DNA from 2 places in the Pedobacter folensis genome. Region 2 is predicted to be linked to the other one. Evidence: riboswitches for the same ligand, from Rfam matches in the RefSeq annotation. Region 2 holds a riboswitch; the other holds the start of a gene.
The links. A riboswitch is a leader RNA that binds a small molecule or an ion and turns the genes downstream of it on or off. The one in region 2 is predicted to bind cobalamin.

Region 1 (10,790 bases), on a different contig from region 2:
AGGGTTTACCCAGAGTTGTTCGGAAGGAATAACAGCCTTTGCTTTTTTGAGCAACTGAACCATTTCTTCCCGCTTCGGAACCCTTGGAGAGTGGATATCGTATACACCCGGGCCAATTTCATTTGGATATTTAAAATCGGCAAAAGCGTCTAATAATTCCATCTGCGACCGTGAAGTTTCAATGGTGATTACATCTGCATCCATATCGGCAATGTTTTGGATGATATCGTTAAACTCCGAATAACACATATGCGTGTGGATCTGTGTATCGTCTTTCACGCCACTGGCCGAAATTTTAAAGGCTTTAACTGCCCAATTCAAATAGTTTTGCCAATCGGCTTTGCGTAATGGTAAACCCTCTCTAATGGCGGGCTCGTCAATCTGAATGATCTTTATCCCTGCATTTTCCAGGTCGCAAACCTCATCACGGATGGCCAGGGCAATCTGCGTGCAGGTTTCGGATTTTGGTTGATCGTTACGGACGAACGACCATTGTAAAATCGTTACCGGACCAGTTAACATCCCTTTCATGTATTTCGAGGTAAGCGATTGTGCATAGGCTGTCCACTTTACGGTCATGGGTTTCGGGCGCGAAACATCACCAAAAATGATCGGTGGTTTTACACAGCGTGAGCCATAACTCTGTACCCAGCCATTTTTAGAGAAAGCAAAGCCATCCAGCTGCTCGCCGAAATACTCCACCATGTCGTTACGTTCAAATTCGCCATGAACCAACACGTCCAGATCGATTTCTTCCTGCCAGTTTACGGCTTTAGCAGTTTCTTTGGCGATCAGATCATCATATTCTTCCACGGTAAAAGTTCCGTTTTTAAGCTTAGCCCTCCAGCTTCTTACTTCTGCTGTTTGCGGAAACGATCCGATGGTGGTAGTGGCATAAATGGGAAGATTAAGTTCCTGTTGCTTTATTTTTCTGCTTGAAAACGGGCTCAATCGTTCGGCATCCTGTGCTTTTAAACCCAGAACACGTTCTTTTACTTCAGGGTTATGGATGATTTTAGAAACTTTGCGGTTAGCAATGGCAATTTTGTTTTCCTCCATTTTTTGCAGGGTAGATGCAGGGCTTTCGTTGGTGATTAGCTTTTTTAAGGTCGCTAGCTCCGAAATTTTTTGTTTCGAATAAGCCAGCCATTGTTTAATTTCTGCTGAAAGATTTTGCTCATTGGTTTCATTGTCTAAATCAACCGGTGAGTGGATTAGTGAACAAGATGGAGCGATCCAAACTTTATCTAATCCTCTTTTTTCTACCACTTGATTAATGATTGAAACGGATTTTTCGAAATCGTTTTTCCAGATATTTCTTCCGTCTACCAAACCTAATGAAAGGATGGTCTCTTCTTTTAATGAAGCCAAAACAGCCGATAATTGATCTTCAGCACGTACCAGATCGATATGTAAACCATTTACCGGTAATGAAGTTGTTAGGGCTAAATTATTGCCCAAACCTTCGAAATAAGTAGCCAAAACAATTTTTAGCCTTGGGAAAGTCTTTCTGATCTCTTTATAAACATATTCGTAAGCTTTTTTGTCTTTCTCGCTAAGGTCTAAAGTCAAAAAGGGCTCATCAAACTGAACATATTCTACATCCAAAGCATCCAGGCGGGATAAAATCTCAATATAAACCGGAAGGAGATTTTTGATCAGGTCGATTTTTTCGAAACCAGCTTCTTTTTCTTTCCCCAGTAAAAGGTAAGAAACCGGACCGATTAAAACAGGCTTGGTCGTAATGCCCAATTGTTTCGCCTCATAAAACTCATCGATCACTTTAGTAGAGAAAAGTTTAAAAGGCTGGTCTTTATAAAATTCAGGAACAATGTAATGATAATTGGTATCGAACCACTTGGTCATTTCCATGGCTACTACATCCAATCCCTCCTTTTGATAACCCCTGGCCATGGCAAAATAAAGATCAAGCTCAGAATTTCCTTTTTTCAGGATTACTTCGTTGTACCTTTTTGGGATGGCCCCAAAAGTTAAAGAATGATCGAGCACATGATCATAAAAAGAAAAGTCGTTCGAAGGAATAACATCAATTCCAGCTTCTTTTTGAAGGTTCCAGTTTTCGTGGCGAATGTTTTTTCCCACCTGAAGTACATTTTTGTACCCAGTTTTATCTGCCCAGTAATTTTCGCAGATTTTCTTTAATTCCCTTTGGCTACCTATTCGCGGATAGCCCAGATTTTGCGTTAGCATCTCTTTTAAAGATTAAGTAAATAAATCGTTTAAAAGCCCTCAAGCAATATTTTGTAATACTTTATATTAAAAATTAAAAGGAAAGGTTATGGCACAGCCTGCCTACTCAATAGCCAAAAGCTTAAAGCAAGCCTATAAAATTTTAATTTTATGGTGTACAATCAGACCTGACCAATTACTTTATAACGCGAAAGCACCGTCAATTCAATATAGGCAGGTCTCCTGGCTTATTCCCGATCTTATCGCCTTCCCATACCGATAAACGGCACAGTGGCATGAATGATAAGACCGTTGTCTTTTAGATAAAGACAGAATTTACAGTTGCGCGACAGCTCGTGATTTGCACACGATTCCCTATTAATCCCGGGTGTAATTCCGGGAACCTGTATCGGTTGATGAAAAATAAAGTTAAGAACTTACATCAGGGCAAATGTATGGATTAGGATTTAAAACTTGTAACAAATTTACAGCAAGCCGTTTTTGGAGCTTATTCTCTATTATATTTGAGTACCTAACTAAACCCTTATTATGATAAAAATCTACTTTAAAAGGCTTTGTATTGCTTTTTTAATGGTAAATAGCTGTGCGGTGCTGGCACAGGAAGTACCAACGCCAAAGTCGCATTTTGGTTTTGATATCGGCGACGATTACCAACTGGCCAATTATACCCAAACCGAAGCTTACTTTAAGAAACTCGCGGCAAGTTCTGACCGCATTAAACTGGTTGATATCGGTAAAACCGAAGAAGGCAGAAGCCAGTATATGCTGATTGTTTCTTCACCGGAAAACCTGAAGAAATTAGACCGTTATAAGGAAATTTCGCAACAACTGGCACATGCCGAAATTACACCTGAGCAGGCAAAAGCATTAGCCCAGGAAGGCAAAGCGGTAGTGTGGATAGATGGTGGCTTGCATGCAAACGAGGTAGTGGGTGCACATCAGCTAATCGAAACCGCTTATGAGTTTGCCTCCAGAAAGGATCCTGAAACCCTTCGTATTTTGGATAATGTAATCATCTTGTTTACCCATGCCAATCCTGATGGGCAAGAACTGGTGAGCAATTGGTATATGCGAGAGAAAGATCCCAAGAAAAGAACAACCTCAGGCTTGCCCGTTTTGTATGAAAAATATGCAGGGCACGACAACAATCGCGATTTCTTTATGCTCAACCTTAAAGAAACGCAGAATATTGGACGTCAGCTTTTTGTTGAATGGATCCCGCAGATTATGTATAACCACCATCAGGCTGGTCCGGCTGGAACCGTTGTGGCAGGTCCACCCTACCGCGACCCGTTTAATTATGTTTTCGACCCAACCCTGCTAACCAGTTTAGATGCCGTTGGTGCGGCCATGCACAATAGGATGAATGTAGAAAACAAACCTGGTTATACCCAGCGAGGGGGATCTGTTTATTCTACCTGGTACAATGGTGGTTTAAGAACCACCACCTATTTTCATAACATGATTGGGCTGTTAACTGAAATTATCGGGAACCCTACACCCGCTGAAATTCCGCTAGTTCCTTCGAGGTTATTGCCGAACGGCGATTCACCAAACCCAATTACCCCAAGGAAATGGTACTTTAAAAACTCGATCGATTATTCGGTATCGTTAAATTATGCCGTTTTAAATTATGCACAACGTTACCGCGATGAATTGTTGTTTAATATTTACCAGATGGGCAGAAATTCTATTGAGCGGGGTAAGAAAGATACCTGGTCTTTTTCTCCAAAAAAAATAGAGGCCATTAATAATGCTGCCAAAGGCGAAAAAGGTGCTTCAGTTGCTGGAGGAGATGCCGATTTTGGTGCAAGACGACAAATTAGTATGAAAGCGTTTGATACCGTGATGAAAGCTCCTTTAAACAGAGATCCACGCGGATATATTTTATCGGCAGATCAGCCGGACTTTAATTCTGCTGTTAAGTTTTTAAATGCTTTGATCAGGACAGGTATTGTAGTTCAAAAAGCGACGGCTTCGTTTACTGTTGCCGGCAAAAATTATCCTGCCGGAAGTTACGTGGTTAAAACCGATCAGGCGTTTCGTCCACATGTTTTGGATATGTTCGAGCCTCAGGATCACCCGAACGATTTTAAATACGAGGGAGGTGCACCAATTCCGCCATATGATGCCGCAGGATGGACCCTGGCCTATTTAATGGATGTGAAGTTCGATCGGATTCTCAACGATTTTTCAGGGCCGTTTGAGAGAAATCCTTATGGTGCTTTATTGAAATTTGAGCATAAATTGCCAAATGGATCGGGTTACGTATTGAGTGCGGCGCAAAACGATTCTTATACTGCAGTAAACGACTTATTGAAAAACAAAGTTGAGGTGTATCGTTCGACGGAGAATGGCGATTTTTATGTTTCATCGGCAGGGAAATCCATATTGGAAAAAGCGAATATCAAATTAAAAAGCGCAGCTGTACCAAAAGATAAAATTAAAATTTCTGCTGGAAGAATTGCCCTTTGGGACACCTATGGAGGTTCTATGGCTTCGGGTTGGGTGCGCTTTTTAATGGAGCAATACCATTATAACGCAACAGTAATTTATCCACAGGATATTGATGCGGGCAATTTAAAATCTAAATACGATGTAATTGTTTTTGTGGGTGGAGCAATACCTGCTGTTCAGGGCGGAGGGTTTGGAAACAGATCTTTCGGACCAAAAGCAGAAGAAATCCCTCAGGAGTTTAGAAATCGTTTGGGTAGGATTACGGCAGATAAATCGATCCCTGAATTAAAGAAATTTTTAGAAGCCGGTGGGAATATTGTAACCATTGGTAGTAGTACCAATTTAGCCTATCATTTAAACCTCCCTGTTCGAAATGCAATGGTCGAAATTGTAAATGGAGAGGAAAAGCGGTTACCTTCTGAAAAATATTATGTTCCGGGAAGTGTTTTAAACGTTGGTGTTGATACTACTTTGCCAACCAATTGGGGCATGGAAAAAGAAGCAGATGTATATTTCGACAATAGCCCTGTTTTTAAACTCACCGGCGATGCTATTGTAGCCGGAAAGATTAAACCTTTAATGTGGTTCGAAAATGCAACACCATTACGCAGCGGCTGGGCCTGGGGTCAGGCTTACCTGCAGGACGGGGTAACTGCTTTTGAAGCTAAGGTTGGTAAGGGTAAATTGCTTGCTTTCGGACCAGAAATTGCTTTTAGGGCACAAACGCATGGTACATTTAAACTGATATTTAACCAGTTATACAAGTAATAAAGTATTTGTAAATGAGAGCCGCTATCCTGAACGATAGCGGCTTTTTACTTTGGCCTTACTATAGGCAAGTATAATCACCTTAATTTTGTACCATGAAAGTAGAAATCTGGTCGGATGTAATGTGTCCGTTTTGCTATATCGGGAAAAGACATTTTGAACAGGCTATAGAAAAATTGCCTTTCAAAAATGAAATTGAAGTGGATTGGAAAAGTTATCAGCTCAACCCTGAATACCATAATACAAATAATGAAACGGTATACGATTACCTTTCGCGAAGCAAAGGAATGCCTATTGAACAAGCCAAACAAATGACCAAACAAGTGGTTGATATGGCTGCAAATGCCGGTTTAACCATCGATTTTGATGCCAATATCCCTGCCAATACCTTTAATGCACACCGTTTGATCCATTTGGCCGCAAAGCATAAGCTTCAGGATTTAGCCGAAGAGAAACTGTTTGAAGCTCATTTTGTAAACAGCAAAAATATTGGCGAAACCGATGTTTTGGTTGATCTTGCGGTAGAAATTGGCTTGGATCGCACAGAGGCAGAAGAAGTTTTAAAGGGAGATCAATTTGCGGAGGCTGTTCGTTACGATATTTACGAAAGTCAGAATTTAGGGATTCGCGGTGTACCTTATTTTGTAATGGACCGCAAGTACGGCGTTTCGGGTGCCCAACCTGTTCAGGCTTTTACCGATGCACTTACCCAAAGTTTTACCGAATGGAAAGAAGCTCAACCCAAAACAACACTGACTTCATTAAATAAAAATGATGATGCGGTTTGTGATGAGAATGGTTGTGAAATATAGATTTGTTTCCCGCAGATTAAGCTGATCAACGCAAATTTTTTTGCGAAAGCCATTTTGATCTGCGGTTTTTACAGATTAGTCGTCATCTCGACTGGAGCGCAGCGCAATGGAGAGATCTATTCAAAACGATCGTCTTTCCCGCGCAGGCGGGAATCTTAATGCAACCTGCGACCCTATTAAGGCATTACGATTTCCAATCAAGTTGGGAATGACGATTCCTCTATACCTGCCACTATCACTTTTTGGTTTGGGAAGACAGTAGCCCGAAATAAATATTCGCATTAACCTATCATTCTTAACTATCGATTTTGATTCTTCAACGGTGTTAACAGATACTCTAATCCATTCACCCGTATTTCGAACATGGTAGCCATTAAATCGCCCAATTTTCCTTTCGGGAAGCCTTTGTCTTTATACCAAAGCAAATAACTTTCAGGGATATTGCAGATCAGATAACCTTTATATTTTCCATAAGGCATCTGCATTTTTACTAAATCGAGCAATAAGGTGGGGTCTAACATTTATAATATAAAGTCTAAATAATTCTCTTTGTTAATTACAGAAAATGTGGCTTCTGTGTAATTTTTGGCAAAAAAGCCTGGTATTTTTTTCTTTTGGTTCCCCCATTTAAAGTCGGCAGCTAAAATTTCTCCGTTTTTTACTTCTATTAGGTCAATTTCCTGTTGGTCATAGGTTCTCCAAAAGTAGTAAGTGGCATTGTGTTGTTCGTATTCCATTTTTTTTATACGCTCACTAAAACAATAATTTTCCCATAAAAGCCCTTGGTCATTCCGGAGTGCAATTAACCTGAAATCATTAATTATTGCATTGCGGATGCCATTATCGTGGAAGTACCATTTTGAAGATTTTGTAATTTCTTTATGTAAGTTATTGCTATATCCACCAACTTTATAGATGATGAAAACCTTTGAAAGTAAATCGAGATAACGGTCAACAGTATTTTTACTGATGCCCAGGTTGCGCGAAATCTCATCTATAGAAACTTCTGAGCCCACTTGGTAGGCGATAAGTTTTAATAATTCTAATAATTTAGCGCTATTCTGAATATTCTCATACATCAGAATATCCTTTAACAGATATGATTTAACCAGCTCCGTTAAATATTGTGCTTTTTCTGTTATTGAATTTAAATGGAATAACTCCGGGTACGAACCAAAAATTAAACGTTCTTCGAGGTTTTGCGCGGTTTGTAAAGCATTTTCCTGCTTATCCAATTCAACCTGTGCTATTGGATAAAGATAGTAGGTTAAACTTCTTCCCGTTAGCGGCTCGCCTGTTTGGTTAGAAAGATCAAAAGTGGAGGATCCGCTCGCAATAATCGTAAGGTCTTTAAAGGTATCGATAAGCAATTTCAATACTTTACCGATTTCTGGTATAACCTGGGCTTCATCAATAATAAGTAATTTGGCGTCTCCCAGAACTCTTTTATAGTTAGCCGCAGTCCGGGTAGATAGTAATACCTGTACATCCTGATCTTCTCCATTTAAAGAAAGATGGTTGATGTTGGCATCTTTAATAATGCTTTCCACTAGCCAGGTTTTGCCCACTCTCCTAGTCCCGAAAATTAATATGACCTTATTTTTCCCAATTTTATTGAGGATAATAGGCTTCAGAGATCTAATAATTTGACTTTCCATAAAGTCAAATGTAGTAAAAAACGTTAATTCAGTCAATAGACTGACTCAATTAACGTTAATTCAGTCAGCGGACTGACTCAATTAATGTTTTTAATCAATTAATTCTAAAGTTTCAATCGCTTCCTCAACGGTACTTATATTATCGAAGGCTATCCTTAAAGTGTTTTTTACCTCTTTTAAATTACACATCCTAGGATGATTTTGCGCAAAAGTTAAAATCCTGGTGAAAGTATTCGAGTCGAAATAAGCCGATTGTTTATCACTTAAGAAATAACCGCGCAAACTATTTTTCTTGAAACTGATTTTCTCGAAGCCCAATTTTTTACCCAGCCACTGCAGGCGTACCACACTCAGCATGGTTTTCACCTGTGGCGGAACCGGTCCGAAACGATCAGCCAAATGTTTTTCAAAAATGGCCAGTTTAGCCTCGTTATCGAGTTTAGAAAGTTCGGTATATAAATTGTAACGCTCGGTAATATTGGTGATGTAAGCATCCGGAATATATAGCTCCAAGTCGGTATCAACTTGTGTAAAACCCACAAACGGACGGGCAGGTTCATTTTCAAAGAGGCCTTTAAACTCAGCTTCTTTTAATTCCTGGATGGCTTCGTCCAAAATTTTGTGGTACATCTCAAAACCGATTTCGGCAATGAAACCGCTTTGCTCGGCACCGAGTAAATTTCCACTTCCACGGATATCCAAATCGCGCATGGCGACATTAAAGCCACTTCCCAAATCAGAAAATTCTTCAATGGCACTTAAACGTTTACGGGCTTCAGAAGTTAAAGTAGATAATGGTGGTGAAAGTAAATAACAGAAGGCTTTCTTGTTGCTCCGGCCTACCCTGCCACGCATCTGGTGCAAATCGCTCAAACCAAACATATGCGCATGGTTAATGATAATGGTATTGGCATTGGGAATATCTAAACCAGCCTCAATAATTGTGGTAGCCACTAAAACATCTTTTTCTCCATTAATGAAATCGAGCATTACATCTTCCAGTTGATCGCCATCTAGCTGACCGTGGGCTATACCGATCCTTGCTTTTGGAACCAGTTTCTGGATTAACCCACCCAATTGCATCAGGTCGTTTACGCGGTTATGGATAAAGAAAACCTGCCCGCCACGATCCAATTCGAACTGAACGGCTTCCTGGATCAGCTTATCGTTAAAAACATGTAATTCGGTACTCACCGGCTGGCGGTTAGGTGGTGGCGTACTGATGATGGATAAATCCCTTGCACCCATTAAAGAAAAATGGAGCGTTCTCGGAATCGGTGTAGCCGTAAGTGTTAAAGTATCGACATTTACACGTACCGCTTTTAATCTTTCTTTTGCGGTAACACCGAATTTTTGCTCTTCATCAATAATCATAATGCCGAGATCTTTAAACTTCACGTCCTTGCTCAGCAAACGGTGTGTGCCGATTAAAATGTCAACCTTACCGGCGGCGGCTTCGGCGAGCGTGTCTTTAATCTGCTTACTGGTTTTAAAACGGTTAATGTAATCAACCGTAACCGGAAAATCTTTTAAGCGCGAAGAGAAGGTTTTAAAATGCTGTAAAGCCAAAATAGTGGTAGGCACCAGAATAGCGGCCTGTTTACCTTCTGCCACTGCTTTAAATGCTGCACGGACGGCGATCTCTGTTTTTCCAAAGCCTACATCACCACACACTAAACGATCCATTGGATGTGGCGATTCCATATCTTTTTTCACGTCCTGAGTAGCTTTTAACTGATCGGGGGTGTCTTCGTAAATAAAAGAAGCCTCCAGTTCGGTTTGTAAATAGCTATCTGGTGAAAATGCCGTTCCGGCCTGGGTTTTGCGTAAAGCGTATAACTTGATCAGGTCCCGGGCGATATCTTTAACTTTTTTTTTAGTGGTTTTTTTTAGCTTGTCCCAGGCATCGGTACCCAGTTTATTCATCTTGGGCACACCACTTTCTTTGCCACTGTATTTGGCGATGCGGTTTAAGGAGTTGATGTTTACATAAAGCAGGTCGTTATCTGCATAAATTAAACGGATCATTTCCTGGGTTTTGCCATTTACCTCTACTTTTTCAAGTCCGGCGTATTTGCCAATCCCGTGATCGATGTGGGTAACATAATCTCCGGATTTTAGTTCGCGAAGATCTTTCAGGGTAATGGCCTGACTTTTCTGATAACCCTTTTTAAGTTTATATTTATAATAACGGTCGAAAATCTGGTGATCAGTGTAAAATGCCGTTTGGATCTGCGGATCTACAAAACCCTCGCGCAGCATACTATTGATTGGCGTAAACTTGGCGGTTTTATCGATATCCTCTAAAATGGCATATAAACGCTCAATCTGTTTTGGCGAATCGGTAAAAATAAAATTAACAATGCCTTCTTTTTCGTTTTCCTTAAGGTTGTGGATCAGGAGGTTGAAATCTTTATTAAACGATGGCTGCGGCTTGGTTTCAAACTCAAAACGGTCGTCGGTTTTATAAAAAAACTGCTTGCCGAATTCGATAATCGGAAAATCCTGAAGATGATCACCCAATAATTTTTCGTCAGTAAAGGCAAATTTAGGGTCAATCCATTCGGGATTTTGGTTTTTATCTGTCGCTGGAAGGGCTTTCCACAGCTCAACGGCTTTTTTAAAACCCGCTTTAATGATATCGAGCGTAAACTCTACATCTTTAAACCAAAGCTGTGTATCCTGATCAATGTAATCGAGAATGCTGATGTTGCTTTCGGTTAAAAACTTGGCCTGAACGTTGGGTACAATGGTTAACGATTTAACATCTTCAACCGACAATTGGCTTTCAATTTCAAAACTTCTGATGCTTTCTACCTCATCGCCAAAAAACTCAATGCGGTAGGGCAAATCAGAAGAAAAAGAAAAGATATCTACAATACCA
Region 2 (10,790 bases):
AAGGATAAACAGCCTGTCTGTTGCCGATGCCATCCGCTACCTTTCGGGTGTGCAGCTGAAAGATTACGGTGGAATAGGTGGAATGAAAACGGTTAATGTACGTAGTTTAGGCACCAACCATACTGCAGTTTTTTTAGATGGCATCCAGATTGGCAATGCGCAGAACGGCCAGGTAGATTTAGGTAAATTCTCGCTGAACAATCTCGAAGAAATTTCTCTATACAGTGGTCAAAAGCCAGAATTACTGATTCCAGCGAAAGGTTATGCCTCCGCAAGCAGCATTTACCTCAAAACCAAAGATCCTGATTTCGAAAAAAGCCAAAAGCAAAAGATCGAACTCGGATTAAAAAACGGATCATTCGGACTCATTAATCCATCATTAGTTTATTTGTACAAGATTAACGAAAAACTAAAGGCCAGTATCAATACCGAATATATCCATGCAGACGGGAAATATAAATTCAGGTACACCAACGGGGTTTTCGATACCACTGCGGTAAGAAACAATGGAAACGTGGAGCGTTTCCGTTTACAGGCTGCATTATTTGGTAAATTTAATGGCGGTAAATGGCATGCACAGGCCTATTCATTTTTATCAGACAGGGGACTACCCGGAGCAATTGTAGCCAATAGATTCGATTTTACACAAAGAATATGGGACCGCGATTTCTTTATCCAGGGAAATGCAGAAAAAAACTTATCGAATAAATTTTCCATTCTGGTAAATGGTAAATATGCTTATATATATCAACGCTACCTTGATCCTGATTATGTAACCACCACAGGTTTTTTAGATAACCGGTTTAAAGAACAGGAAGCCTACCTGTCGGTTGCTGCCAAATATAAAATCAGTTCAGTTTGGGAGGCTGCTTACGCATCTGATTACAACTTCCAGACTTTAGATGCCAACATATACAGGTTTCCTTATCCTACTCGCAATACCTTCTTAAATGTTTTAAGTTCATCCTTCATCTTTAAGCAGCTCAATATCCAGGCAAACCTGTTAAGCACAACCGTAGTCGATCGGGTAAAACTGTATTCCTCATCCGGAAATAAACAGGTTTTTAGTCCAACCGTAATGCTCTCCTGGAAACTATTAAAAGATCAGGATATCCGGGTCCGTGCATTCTATAAAAACATATTCAGAATGCCAACCTTCAACGATTTGTATTATACGTTTATCGGCAATACCCTGTTAAATCCCGAATACACCAAACAGTACGATGTTGGTGTAACCTATTTCAAGAACTTCAAAAACCATGAGATCAAATTTATCGATATCCAATCGGATGTATATTATAACCGTATAAAAGATAAAATTGTGGCACAACCCGGTGCAAACCTGTACCGTTGGATAATGTACAACATCGGCCTGGTTGATATCCGTGGTTTAGAACTTAACGCAAAAACAGCGTTCGAGCCGATTAGCAATTTCACCATCAACATTGGCATCAATTATACTTATCAGAAAGCCGTTGATGTAACTTCAAAGCTTGAGGAAACTTATCAAGATCAGATTCCTTATATCCCTGAAAATAGTGGATCATTTCTTACCCGGTTAGATTATCATCAATGGCACGCCAACTATGGATTTATTTATACTGGATTCCGTTACAACCAAAAAGCAAACAACATTTACAATTATATGGAGCCATGGTATACTCATGATGCAGCTATAGGTTATGAATTTAAGTTGAAAAATGGTAGCATAGGTATAAACGGAGAAGTAAATAACCTGCTTAACCAGTATTACGATATCATCCCAAATTTTCCAATGCCAGGTAGAAATTACAGGTTAACCTTAAACTATAAATTATGAGGCATTTAAAGTTTTTAATATTCGTTTTGGCTTTTCCTATAGTGATTATCAGTGCCTGTAGAAAAGATCCGCAGCCGCTACCATCTGAAATAACCAAAGTAGAACCTGAGCCAACATCAGTCATTAAAGGTTTTTATCTGGTGAATGAAGGCAATATGAACATGAATAAAGCTTCGCTTGATTATATGGACCTCGTAAACGGTATTTACACCCGTAACCTGTACAATCAGGTTAATCCCGAAGTAACCAAAGGTTTGGGCGATGTAGGCAATGATATTGGCCGATACGGTAGCAAACTTTATGTAGTGGTTAACATATCAAACAAGGTTGAGGTACTGAACATTAAAACCGGTAAAAAAATCGGACAGATCAATATCACCAACTGCCGTTACATCACATTCAGTAATGGAAAAGCGTATGTAAGTGCTTATTTAGGCAAAGTTGGCGATCCGAAGGCCCCTAATGGGATAGTGGCTGAAATTGATACCACGGCACTAAGGGTAAATCGAACTATTGAAGTGGGCAGGCAACCGGAGGAAATGGCCATTATTGGGACTAAACTTTATGTAGCCAACTCCGGAGGATACAGTCCGCCCGATTACGAACATACGCTTTCCGTAATCGATCTTTCCAGTTTTACTGAAATTAAAAGAATCGAAGTGGCCATTAATCTCAGCCGCGTAAAAGCCGACCATTATGGCGACTTGTACGTCAGCTCGAGAGGAGATTATTACACCATTCCAGCTAAACTTTTTGTTATCGATAGCCAAACCGACCAGGTTAAAAAGGTATTCAATATCGCGGCCAGCAACCTCGTGATAGATGATGATTACGCCTACATCTACAGCACCGAATGGAACTACATTGAAGGCAAGAACAAGATTACCTACAACATGATCAATACGAAAGATGAAACCCTGATGGATCGCAAATTCATTAGTGATGGCACTGAAAAAGACATTAAAATTCCTTACGGAATTGCGGTTAACCCCATTAGTAAGGACGTTTACGTAACCGATGCCAAAGATTACGTTAGCCCAGGCAAATTACATTGTTATAGTCCCGAAGGGCGATTAAAATGGTCGGTTACCACAGGCGATATTCCAGCACACATCACATTCACAAATTAAATATATACCATGAGCAAACTTTACCAAAAACACATTTTAATTATACTGGCCGCAACGGCCATATGTATTTCTGCCTGTAAAAAAGATAAAACTGAAATAGCGGAGAAAAAACAAATCATTACAGGTACCAAGGGCATTTACATGCTTTGCGAAGGGTTGATGGGAGGTGGTAACAGTGCCATTTCTTACTATGATATGGCTACAAAAGCAACAGTTAAAGATTATTACAAACAGGTAAATGGTACATCGCTCGGCGAAACCGCAAACGATTTAGAGCAATACGGCAGTAAAATGTATTGTGTGGTGGCTGGTATTCAGGGTACGAAACAGTCATTTCTGGACATTATCGATATCAATACCTGCAAATCGCTAAAAAGGATTCCATTCAATTCAGCAACGGATGGTTACCTGCCAAGGTTTGTTGCCTTTTATAAAGACAAAGCTTATGTATCGCGTTATGATGGTAAAGTGAGCCGCATCGATACCGCTACAATGGCTATTGATGGTGAAATAATGCTTTCAGAAGGCCTTGAGCAGCTGGCGGTAGCAAACGGAAAATTATATGTATGCAATTCATCGCACCCTTTTTATCAGAACGGAGCTAAAAATAAGGTATCAGTAATTGATCTCGCCTCCTTTACCAAAACAAAAGACATTACCGTAAACAATAATCCGGTAAGAATACAAACAGCAGATAACGGCGATTTATTCGTGGTATGCTGGAACGACTACATCATCAATAACGACCCATCGCTCGATCGAATCAGTAGTGCCAGCGATACCAAAACAGGTTCTTATAGTTACGATCTCGGCATAATTGCGATCAATGGCTCAACAGCTTATGTAGCCAAAGATATTTATTCCAACCCTGAAATTAAATCGCTTAATACAGCAACTGGTGCCATTGGTACAGGTTTAATTACAAGCGGACAGGCTATAAATATACCTTACGGATTAACAATCAATCCCTTCAATAAAGAAGTGATTGTTGCTGATGCCAATAGCTATGGCAGCACCTCAGGATCTGCTTATGGTGTTGGAACAGATGGTAAAGTAAAATTCAGTTTTGAAACTGGCGCATTGCCTCAGCACGCTGTATTCAATTACAGTTACAAATACGAATAAGGGAGCATCATTATTCCTATCAAATTACACACAGAATAAATAATTTAATAAAACACATACATGAAAAAAAGTTATCTCTTATTAGCGCTTGGTATTGCTACGCTGGTATACAGTTGCAAAAAAGACAATGAAGCCGTTCCTGATGTTAACCTCTTTATTAAAGGAGAAACCATGACTGGAAAAGTGAATACCAAAACTGTTTTTGCCGCAGGAACAAATAATGGAAAAGGCTTTAATCACCAATGGAAACTCGATGGTAAAGTAGTAAGCAGCACTTATAACTACGATTTTACACCCCTAAAAGCCGGTACTTATGTAATTGAATATACCGCGAGCAACAACGCCGGATCTTTTTCGCACAAATACACTGTAACGGTGCCAATTCCGGTAGTGGAGATTACCACAAACAGCACCAAATTTATCACCACCGTTTTTGAATATCTACCAGCGCCAGGCCAGTTTATCAATGAAGGTTTGGGAAGCCTTGCAGGTGCACAGAAAATTATTGGTGATGTAAGCAAAACCAGCATGGTTACCTTAGGTGGTTTTGGTGGTTATATCATTTTTGGTTTCGACCACTCGGTAGTAAACAATACCGGTGCCGACCTCGCCATTTATGGTAATCCGATTGGTGGTACAACTCCTTTTGCCGAGCCAGGGATCGTTATGGTGAGTCAGGATATAAATGGAAATGGCAAACCTGATGATGAATGGTATGAACTCGCCGGGAGCGAATACAACAATCCGCTGACCATTAAAAACTACGAAATCACCTACACCAATCCGAAAGGTTTTGCCAATGTAAGCTGGACTGACAATCAAGGTGGCAGCGGAACTTACGATGTAAACAATTTCCACAAACACAATTTCTACCCAGAATTTGCACCCGATCAGGAAAAATTAACTTTAAAAGGAACATTACTGCCTTCAACATGGGGTAAAAACGGCAGTATTTTCATTAACAATGCCTTTCCATGGGGTTATACTGATAGTTGGTCGATAGAGGATGATTATGCCACTAAAAGATATAACAGTTTTGATCTTGATTGGGCCGTTGATCAAACCGGAAAGAAAATCGCCTTAAAAACCATCGATTTCGTAAAAGTTTATACCGGGCAAAGAGAAAAAGGAAACACACTTCTTGGAGAAGTCTCAACCGAAGTTAAAGGCGCAGTAGATCTGGGAATTAAATAAAACATGCTGATGAAAATAAAATCAATAATAAGCTTAGCACTTTTATCTGCTGTACTTCTTTCCTGCAAGAAGGAAAATCCGGCAGAAAAAGAGGAGGAAGGAGATAAACCAACAACAAACCAATCGCCATACCTCCATAAAATATATGATTTTAAGCAAGCACCCGGACAGTTTACCAACGACCTTGTAAAGACCGATATCCTGATCGGCAGTGCAGGTAATGGACTGGTTTCATTGGGCGGTTTTGGGGGATACATTATATTCGGCTTCGACCACAGTGTAACCAATAGCTCAGGGGCAGACCTTGGCATTTATGGCAATCCGCTTATTGGTGCAGGTATGGAATTCTCTGAGCCTGGTATTGTTTGTGTAATGCAAGACCAGAATAAAAACGGTTTGCCTGATGATGTGTGGTACGAACTAGCTGGAAGTGAATATAACGATCAGGCAACCATCAAGAATTATAAAATCACCTATTATAAACCCTCGAAATTAACGGATGATATCCGCTGGACGGATAACCAGGGCAAAGAGGGGTTGGTATTGAGAAATCAATTCCACACCCAGGATTATTTTCCTTCCTGGGCCACTACTAATGAAATTTCTTTCACCGGAACCTTGATTAAAAACACACTTGCTCCCGGAGAAATCATTACAAATAAACCATTCAATTTTGGTTATGCCGATAATGGATCAAGCGAATATTTAAGCTTGCAGGAACAATTTGGCAGGGGATACAATACCTTCGATATCGATTGGGCTGTTGATGCTACTGGTAAAAAAGTAACGCTTGCCTCTATCGATTTTGTAAAGGTTTATACCGGGCAAAACAGCAACGGAAATCCTTTCAGTCCGGATAATGATAACGACCGTTCGCGCTATATCGGAGAGATTTCGACAGAATTCGGCGGAGCGGTTGATCTTAAACTTTTAAAAAATAAATAACACCATATATCAGAATGAAACAATTCAACTTTAAACAAATATTTGTAGCTGCAGCAATTTTAACAACGGGTCTTTATGCTTGTAAAAAAGACAGTGTAAATGATATACAGATTGATCCAGTCGCAGGAAAATATGATAACGGCTTTTTTGTAATCGGCGAGGGATCTTACGGACAGAGTGCAGGTGCAGTAAGCTTTTACCGTTATGGTGATGATACCCTTTCCATTAGGGCATATGAGAAGGAAAACCCGGGAAAAACCTTATCAAACACCGCTAAAACAAGTACTTTGCAGTTTGCTTCGATAATTAATGGCAGTATTTACCTCATGAGCAAAATAAATGGTCCGATTGTTAAAATAAATGAACAAACTTTAAAAGAAGAGGCCAGATACGTACAGGAAGCCAGCAACTGGAGAAGTATTATACAAGTTGATGGGAGCAGGGGTTTGGTCAGTGCAAATGATGGTGTGTACCAGATCGACCTGAATACGCTTACCGTTCAAAATAAACTAACAACAGTAGGTGCGGTAAATACGGGCGATATGTGGAAGAAAGGCGATTACGTTTACCTGCTACAGAGTAATGGTGCGAAGATTGTATCTTCCAGTAACTATTCGCTGGTCAAGAGTTTTTCAAACATCAACCGTGGATTCGCACAAACACCAAATGGAAAAATCTGGGCTTCAACAGGTAGCCGTTTAATTGCAATCGACAATAATTTAGACACTGCAGGTGTTGGCCTAGCCGTTGCTGTAGGATCATTCGGTCTTGATGCACCAACCCGTATTACGGCCTCAACTAAAGAAAATGCCGTTTTCTATCATTCAGGAAAAGCAATTTATAAATATATCGATGGCGATAAAACATCCTTAGCACAGCCATTTATCAATATCACCGAAGATCCTTTTATGGTATACGGTGCTATTCGTTACGACAGGAATAAAGATTATATCGTTGTTAACGGAATCCAGGGTTACGGTGCAGCTTCTACAGTAAATTACCTGCTCATCTACAATGCATCAACGGGTGCTTTGGTGAAAAAAATTAAATACGGTGGTGATGGGGTAACCACAGATTTTACTAAAATCTATTTCCCTGATTTAGCCATATTCCATTAAAATAACATTCAATAATAACCTCTCAACCTAAAGGTCTGCATTTTTTTGCAGGCCTTTTTCTATTTCTATGGTCTCTGTCTCCACAGACCGTCAAGAATTAATTCACGGATTCTAATCTGAGGCCCTGATTTATAAACCCGGTAGGAGCGGCAGCCTCCGATTTTTCATCGGAGCTACAGCGGATAACGGGACTGCTGTTCCCGAAATCTAACTGACATTCCTTTCCAATTAAAGACCCTTATTATCATTTATTAATTTTCAGCTCTATTCTAGCACACACTTTCGGCTATCCGCTCTTTTTACTACATTTGCGCTGCTTTTGGTTCCCGGTGTAAAATCGGGATTAAAAGGGAATACAGTGTAAATCTGTAACTGTCCCGCAGCTGTAAGCTCTGTAACGTTTTTCAATCTACAAGTCACTGTTCCGCTTAACCGGTACGGGAAGACAGAAAAACGGGAGTAAGTCAGAAGACCTGCCTTTAGCATTTAATTTCATAGCTTTCGGGGATTGAAGCTAGGATTGAAATACTTAACGTTTTTCGTATTTTCATTTCCTTTCCTAATCTGTTGGCTGTGGGCAAAACCACAATCAAATGAACAAAAAAAGAATGCTAACTGTAGCCAGTCTGGGGCTAGCACAGTTAATGATTAGCCAGGTGGCTAATGCTCAAAATCAAGACAGTTTACAACTTAAAGATGTTGTAATTTCTGCAACAAAAAACGATCAGAAACAATCGCAAACAGGTAAAGTAGTCAGCATTATTAGTCGCGAAGTGCTCGAACGCAGTAACGGCAAATCATTACCCGATTTACTTTCAGAACAGGCAGGTATTATTATTAGTGGTGGCAACAGCAGTCAGGGGAAAGATAAAAGTATCTTTTTCAGAGGATCAGGCAGTGGTTATACCTTAGTACTTATTGATGGAATTGTACAAAACGATCCAGCGAGTATCAGCGGTACATTCGATTTACGTCTGTTCTCAATTGATCAGATTGATCATATTGAGATTTTAAGGGGCGGTCAGTCTACCATTTACGGATCTGATGCCGTTGCAGGTGTAATCAACATTATAACTAAAAAGGGCGGACCAAAAGGAAATACCATTTACGGTGTAGCCAGTGCAGGAAGTTTCGAAACCTATAAAGGTACGATCGGTTTAAATGGCGGTGTAGAAGGTTTTTCATACAACATTAACTACACACATTTAAAAACTGATGGAATTTCTGAAGCTGTAGCTCCAGCTGGAAGTGCGGCTATATTTGATAAAGATGGCTTTAAAACTGACGGTTTAAATGCTAATTTCGGTATCAAACTCGACAAAAACTTCTCTGTAAATCCGTTTTTACGTTATTTCTATGGCGATTATAAAATAGATGAAGGTGCTTTTGCGGATGGTTTACCTACCAATAATTCTATTTTGAAACAGTTTAGTGCAGGTTTCAACTCAGAATATAAATTCAACACAGGTAAAATAACACTTAACTACAGCCACGAGAGTAATTCAAACAATGTAAATTCGAGTTATGCAGGTTTTGAAAGTAAATTTTTAAACTTCGGTAAACTGAATGTGGTTGATTTATTCTACAACCAGAAATTGGGCAATAAATTAGATTTATTGGTAGGTATCGACAACAGAAAGATGAAGTTGATTACCGATACCAAAAACCCGACAACCAATATCTTTGCCGCTTATGGTTCATTGTTTTTACACGATTTAAGCATTTTTAACCTTGAAGTAGGCGGACGTTACAACAAACATGATCAATATGGAGAAAACTATACTTATTCTGTTACCCCAAGCATCAACATCATTAAAGAAGTAAAACTATTTGGAACAGTATCTACTGCATTCAAAATCCCTACGCTGAATATGTTGTTTGGTCAATATGGTGCCAATCTGGACCTGAAACCTGAAAAATCTCAGAATTACGAAGCCGGTGTAAATTTAAACATTGCTGATGAAGCCTTTACTTTAAGGGTTACTGGTTTCAAACGCGATTTAACTGACGCGATTGTTTATACCACAGGTTATATTAATCAGGGTAACCAAAAATATAAAGGTTTTGAAGTAGAACCAGCAGCAAAATTTAGTGTTTTCAATATCAATGCTTACTATGCTTTTGTAGAAGGAAATACAGGAACAACCAATTATTTAATTCGCAGGCCAAAGCATACCTTCGGCATTAATGCAGGTGCACAGGCCACAAGCCATTTATATGCAAGTGTTAACTTACGTTATTTTGGTAAACGTTTCGACACCAATTTTATGTCTTATTTAGACGAAGAAATGCCATCATACAACCTGTTAAATGCATATGTAGAATATGCCCTGGCTAAAAAACGTGTGAAAATATTTTTTGATGCCAAAAACATCCTGAACAAAAAATACACTGAAATTATTGGCTACAATACACCTGGCTTCAACTTTAATACAGGTGTAAGTTTTAATATCCGCTAATAAAGATTTAACTTTGCTTAAATATTAACCAGAAATAGCATGTCTCATTTAAAATTTAATCCACGCACTTTAATTTTGTTGTCAATAATATTGGCAATAACGGCTTTCCGTTTGCTGGTAACATTCAACTCAGATGAATTAAAGTTTGCCAATTTCTCATCAATAGGAGCGGTAGCTTTATTTGGAGGCGCATATTTTAAAGATCACCTTAAAGCATTTGCTTTTCCGCTATTGAGTTTGTTTTTAAGCGATTTGGTACTTTATACAACCATCTATAGAAAGTATGTAGATATGCTCTTGGTTCAAGAACTTTGGACATACCTTGCAATTGCACTAATGGTTTTAGCTGGTCGTTTCTTATTAAAAAAGGTAAATATTGCCAACTTATTCCTGTCTACAATTGTAATTGTATTCATCCACTGGATTGTAAGTGATATCGGTTCATGGTACGGAAACCCACTTTATACACAAAACTTTAGTGGTTTTATAGATTGTTTAATTAAAGCTATTCCATTCGAAATTAGATTTTTAGAAGGAACAGTGATTTACGGCGCTTTACTTTTCGGAGCTTTCGAAATTTTAAAAGCAAAATACCCGGTATTAAAACTGCAAACACAAGAGTTATAGAAATTCACTTGATTGGTGTTTCACCAAACAAATGAAATGCAGTATAGAAATCCTCTTTTGATTCGATTCAAAAGAGGATTTTTTTTAACTTAGAACATCATTACATTTTACCTATTACATCTTACATCCAATGAAAGTTGTTTCCTTTTTACCTGCCGCGACAAAAATGATTTACGATATGGGCCTGCAGGAATACCTGCATGGTGTAACATTCGAATGTCCTAAAGAGGCGGCAGATCAGCCCAAAGTGGTACGTTGCATATTAGAGGGCAAAAACTATTCGAGCATCGAAATCGACCGGATCTTTTCAGCATCAAAAGCACAGGGCAAAAGTTTGTATTGGGTAGATGATGCACTGCTAGAAAGCATCGCA

Region 1: linked by a shared signal. The riboswitch ahead of metE (5-methyltetrahydropteroyltriglutamate--homocysteine S-methyltransferase) and the one ahead of AC04QZ_RS03555 (TonB-dependent receptor plug domain-containing protein) in region 2 are both predicted to bind cobalamin.

The regions. Positions count from the first base shown of each region.
Region 1 is NZ_JBWJIF010000002.1:366,511-377,300, reverse strand. Features, by position in the region: gene metE (5-methyltetrahydropteroyltriglutamate--homocysteine S-methyltransferase) at 1-2,211, opposite strand, end outside; cobalamin riboswitch at 2,407-2,613, opposite strand; gene AC04QZ_RS10225 (M14 family metallopeptidase) at 2,740-5,436, shown strand; gene AC04QZ_RS10220 (DsbA family oxidoreductase) at 5,532-6,248, shown strand; gene AC04QZ_RS10215 (DUF3820 family protein) at 6,548-6,769, opposite strand; gene AC04QZ_RS10210 (ATP-binding protein) at 6,770-7,906, opposite strand; gene mfd (transcription-repair coupling factor) at 7,997-10,790, opposite strand, start outside.
Region 2 is NZ_JBWJIF010000001.1:896,571-907,360, forward strand. Features, by position in the region: gene AC04QZ_RS03525 (TonB-dependent receptor plug domain-containing protein) at 1-1,819, shown strand, start outside; gene AC04QZ_RS03530 (YncE family protein) at 1,816-2,949, shown strand; gene AC04QZ_RS03535 (YncE family protein) at 2,959-4,074, shown strand; gene AC04QZ_RS03540 (PKD domain-containing protein) at 4,135-5,268, shown strand; gene AC04QZ_RS03545 (PKD domain-containing protein) at 5,278-6,213, shown strand; gene AC04QZ_RS03550 (DUF5074 domain-containing protein) at 6,228-7,331, shown strand; cobalamin riboswitch at 7,635-7,826, shown strand; gene AC04QZ_RS03555 (TonB-dependent receptor plug domain-containing protein) at 7,925-9,790, shown strand; gene AC04QZ_RS03560 (DUF6580 family putative transport protein) at 9,830-10,417, shown strand; gene AC04QZ_RS03565 (ABC transporter substrate-binding protein) at 10,548-10,790, shown strand, end outside.